Regions from separate parts of the Bacillus sp. Brlt_9 genome, predicted to be linked through region 1. Evidence: a T-box and tRNA genes for the amino acid it is inferred to sense, from the RefSeq annotation. Region 1 holds a T-box; the other holds one or more tRNA genes.

The links. A T-box is a leader RNA that pairs with one kind of tRNA and senses whether it is charged. The one in region 1 lies ahead of metG (methionine--tRNA ligase), so its partner is inferred to be a tRNA-Met.
Region 2: it encodes a tRNA-Met, which carries the amino acid that the T-box ahead of metG (methionine--tRNA ligase) is inferred to sense. The anticodon was not compared.

Annotation. Positions count from the first base shown of each region.
Region 1 is NZ_JAYJLO010000020.1:13,634-15,910, reverse strand. Features, by position in the region: gene metG (methionine--tRNA ligase) at 1-1,311, opposite strand, end outside; T-box leader at 1,363-1,633, opposite strand; gene VF726_RS30685 (class I SAM-dependent methyltransferase) at 1,748-2,277, shown strand, end outside.
Region 2 is NZ_JAYJLO010000017.1:29,623-31,899, reverse strand. Features, by position in the region: gene spoIIE (stage II sporulation protein E) at 1-1,020, opposite strand, end outside; tRNA gene VF726_RS30055 (tRNA-Glu) at 1,281-1,352, opposite strand; tRNA gene VF726_RS30050 (tRNA-Met) at 1,366-1,439, opposite strand; gene VF726_RS30045 (S1 domain-containing RNA-binding protein) at 1,600-2,082, opposite strand; gene divIC (cell division protein DivIC) at 2,170-2,277, opposite strand, start outside.

The sequences.
Region 1 (2,277 bases):
TAGCGCTACCTTAAATTTAGTTTGCTCAATCGCTTCTCCTACACTTTGATATAATCCTTCTACTTTATCTTTCAGCTCTCTATCAATACTTCCTTTCGGCATGATACCATCATAATATTTTTCAACAAACTTTAATGTCCGGTTCACAAAGTTTCCGTATGCACCTAACAATTCACTATTATGACTGTAAATAAATTCACGCCATGAAAAATCAGTATCACGATTTTCTGGTGCGTTGACTGTTAAAAAGTAACGAATGGAATCTGGATTGTAGCGTTCTAATATATCAGGCACCCATACTGCCCAGTTTTTACTTGTAGATAACTTTCTTTTTTCAACTGTTAAATATTCATTCGAAACGATATGACGAGGAATTGCTCCTTCTCCTATTCCAAGTAATACCGCTGGCCAAATGATGGAATGAAACGGAATATTATCCTTTCCGTGTACATAATATGTTTTCGCTTCTTTATCCCAAAACTCTTGATCATCTTTTCCTGTTTCTTTAGCCCAATGTTTACTCGCTGAATAATATCCTGTCACAGCTTCAATCCATACGTAAATTTTCTTATCTTCATACCCTTCTACTGGAATTGGTACCCCTATTGGTAAATCACGTGACACAGCCCTATCTAGTAATCCTTCCTTTACATATCTCTCTGTTAGTTGAATCGCATTGTCGCGCCATGTTCCAGTTTGTTTTGCAGTTTCTGCAGCCGCTTTAATTTGCTCCTGAAATGTATGCAATGCGAAATAGAAATGCTCTGTTTCTTGTACGGATGGTGTATTACCACATAACTTACATTTCTTTTCTAATAAATCGAGTGGATCTAAAATAGCTGAACACGCATCACATTGATCTCCTCTTGCTGCTTCATGGCAATGTGGACAAATTCCTTCTACATAACGATCAGGTAAAAACTGCGTACACGTTTCACAATACGCTTGTTCCACTATTTTTTTATAAATATAACCTTCTTCTAATAAACGTAAAAAAACTTTTTGAACAGTTTCATGATGGTGCTCACTATCAGTACGTGTATAACAATCATAAGTAAAACCAAGGCTACGAAAACATCGCTCAAATTCTTCATGATACTTATCAGCAATTTCCTTAGCCTTCACCCCTTCTTGTTTTGCCCTAATTGCAATTGGTGTTCCATTACAATCACTTCCCGACACATACAACACATTCTCACCTTTTGCTCGGTAATAACGCGCTAATATATCTCCAGGTAACAAACTCGCAATATGCCCAAGATGTAACGAACCATTTGCATACGGCCAAGCGCCTCCAATAAAAATACTCATCTTACATTCCTCCTTTTAAATATAAAAAAGCCCCGCCCTTATCTTAAAAAAGATAAGGGCGGGGCTGTATAAACAGTCGCGGTACCACCTTATTTCGCCAATTACTCACATAATTAGCCTTAACAAGTACGGAGCTATATGCTCTTATACTGTGATTTTGATAACGAGTACCAACTCTCGTCGCCGCCTACTATTATCATTTGATAAGTTCAGGACGAAGCTCAAAGGCCATTGTTCAAATGAATATTCTTGCTTCTTCTCAGCTACCGAAGCTCTCTGGAAAGAATGTGTTCATCCTACTTTTCCTTTTCAACGCTTTTATATATAACACGTATTTTACGACTTAATTGCAGAAAAATCAAACTTTAATTCAAAAAGAAAAGGAAATCCCCTTCTCACGCAGAATAACTATACGTTCACAAAAGGAGTGATTCGATTGAATCAAAAACAACTAAGTAAACGTAATGAAAAAAGCTGGAATGCAGCTGCGTATGAAGCTTGGACGAATCGCCACGGGGCGCCATCAGATTATGCGAAAAAGCTTATGGCAGACCCCGTGCGCGAGGTAGATTACTACTTACCTTACATCCAATCTCCAAAAGGAAAACGTATTATTAATTTACTTGGTTCAAAAGGCAATAAAGCTGTTGCTCTCGCTCTTTTAGGAGCTGACGTAACAGTTGTTGATATTTCAGCAAGTAATGCCAATTATGCAAATGAACTTGCGGAAGCGGCGGGTGTTTCTATCAAGTATGTCGTTTCTGACGTACTAAATGTGCAGCTCTCCGAATCATTTGATATCGTATTGCTAGAACTTGGTGTACTCCATTACTTTTTAGATTTAAAACCACTCTTTCAAAAAATTTCTACCTTACTTAAGCGAGATGGAACGCTTATCCTTCGTGACTATCATCCTGTTTACACGAAATTATTAGGAGTAGACCACCCATCATTTCGGGCCAATGG
Region 2 (2,277 bases), on a different contig from region 1:
TTGCGAATGTTCCTGTGTGCCCGGCATAAATTTAGCAATACGATCCATAACAAGTTTCGGTGTTAATAAGAAGAAAGCAATCGCTACACCAGATTCAATTAAAGTTGTCACGATGTTTGTTTGCTTGTCTACATATAGCGTAATCAAGCTCGTCCCAATTAATAAACCTAAACTAACACCTAAACGCTTCCCTTCTTTTAGCAAACCACCAAGCAAACCAGAAAAAGCAAGTAGACTAAGTTGAGACAAACTGGAGACATTCGCTAAACTTAAAATTAATCCAGTGACGACCCCCACTGTAGATCCTGTAGCAGCCCCCGCAATAAACGCAAACACGAGCACTAAATATCTAGTAAAAATATGTTGAATAGAAGCGTCATATACGAACCAATCTGTTGTACCTGTTAAAACAGATGCTAGTAATATAATTAAACAAACAATTTCTTCTGTCTCTAACGCTTGTTGTTTACCTTTTCGTTCTACTAAAAGTGGAACACTTTGTAAAAATATCATAGTTAATACGAAGCTAAGCCCAGCCTCAATCGTACTAACGAGTAAATCGTACATGGTGACAGTTTGCTGTGCAAAATATACAACAACTAAATGTGCGGTTAATGCGGAGATAAATACTTGGAATGGAACAAGTCCAACAGTTTTACGTGTAAACCGACTAAAGAAGATATTATAAATGAAGAAAGTAAAAATAGACGCAAAGGTAAAGAATAAATTATCTATCGAAACTGAAAGTGCGCCCCCCATTAAAGCCAAGAACGCGAGCGGCATTTTATCCCGCTTCATAACATAAACAGCAGCAAAAAACGGCAGTGCAAACGGTAAAATGTTTGTTAATATATATGCTCGTCCCAAAAGAAAACCAATAACAACAATAATAAATCCCCATCTAAAGAAAACTTGCTCAAACTTCATTCGCAACTTACTCGTCCACTTTACTCCTCCAAGCTGACCTTCATTCATTGCCAATGCACTTGTATTCATAGTATTCCTTCCTGCTTTAGGCATATTTTTAACACCACCTGCATAGTTTAATTACTGTCATTATAAAAGATGATTATTGGGATTTTTGTCAAAACAACAGTTTTCACTTTTATAATCGTTCGACTTTTTATTCGAAATAACTCTACATATATACACAGTATGTAATTTATTTTTAATTTTTTAATCGAACATTCAGAAAATACAGGGTGATTTTGTAGAAGTGTTGTATGTCTTAATTTATTTAACAAAAAAAGATCATGCAAATTTGCATGATCTTTTTAGGATGACCCGTACGGGATTCGAACCCGTGTTACCGCCGTGAAAGGGCGGTGTCTTAACCACTTGACCAACGGGCCGTTAAATTAAATATAGCGGCGGAGGGGATCGAACCCCCGACCTCACGGGTATGAACCGTACGCTCTAGCCAGCTGAGCTACACCGCCATGTCGTCTTATTTAACGGACAATTAGTATCTTACCTCAGATATAATTTAAAGTCAACACATCTTGAAAACTTTTTTTAAAATATATTTTCACATATAAAAAAGTACCCCGAGCAATCGCCCTGGGTACCTCTTTATATGCTAAGAATTAAACGTTGTTATTATCCGCGACGCGCGCCACGGCCACCACGTTTAGATTCAGTGTTACGCTTTAAAGAAGTTAAACGATCTTCGCTATCCTTTAAGAAACGAGCCATCTTTTGCTCGAATGTTTCTTTTGGAGCGCGGTCGTTACCGCCACCACGGTTATCTCTGTTGAAAGAACGATTACGTTGTGGACGTCCAGAACGTTGTTGATCGCCACCGCGTTGGTATTCACCACGTGGACGATCTCCTTCTGTTTTTTCACGCTCTTTCGCTTTTTTAATAGATAGACCGATCTTGCCATCTTTTTCAACGTTAATAACTTTTACTTCTACTTGGTCGCCCACTTTTAAGTGATCGTTAATATCTTTCACATAATTATCAGCAACTTCACTAATATGAACAAGACCCGTTAAGCCTTCTGGCAGCTCCACAAAAGCCCCAAAATTTGTAATACCTGTTACTTTACCCTGTAACTTGCTGCCTACCTCGATTGACATAAAAAAAATGCTCCTCCTTAGTGGTTAAAAAGTCAAATTTTACTTTATTATATATAATCCTAAAATATAGTGTCAATAAGACATACTCTACTTAGAAACAGGAAAAATTATCTCCCCTTTTCCAGAGAAGAAATAATCCCTTCTAGCAATCTTTAATACGTACTCTTCATCATTTAACTTTTGAACTTCGTCTTT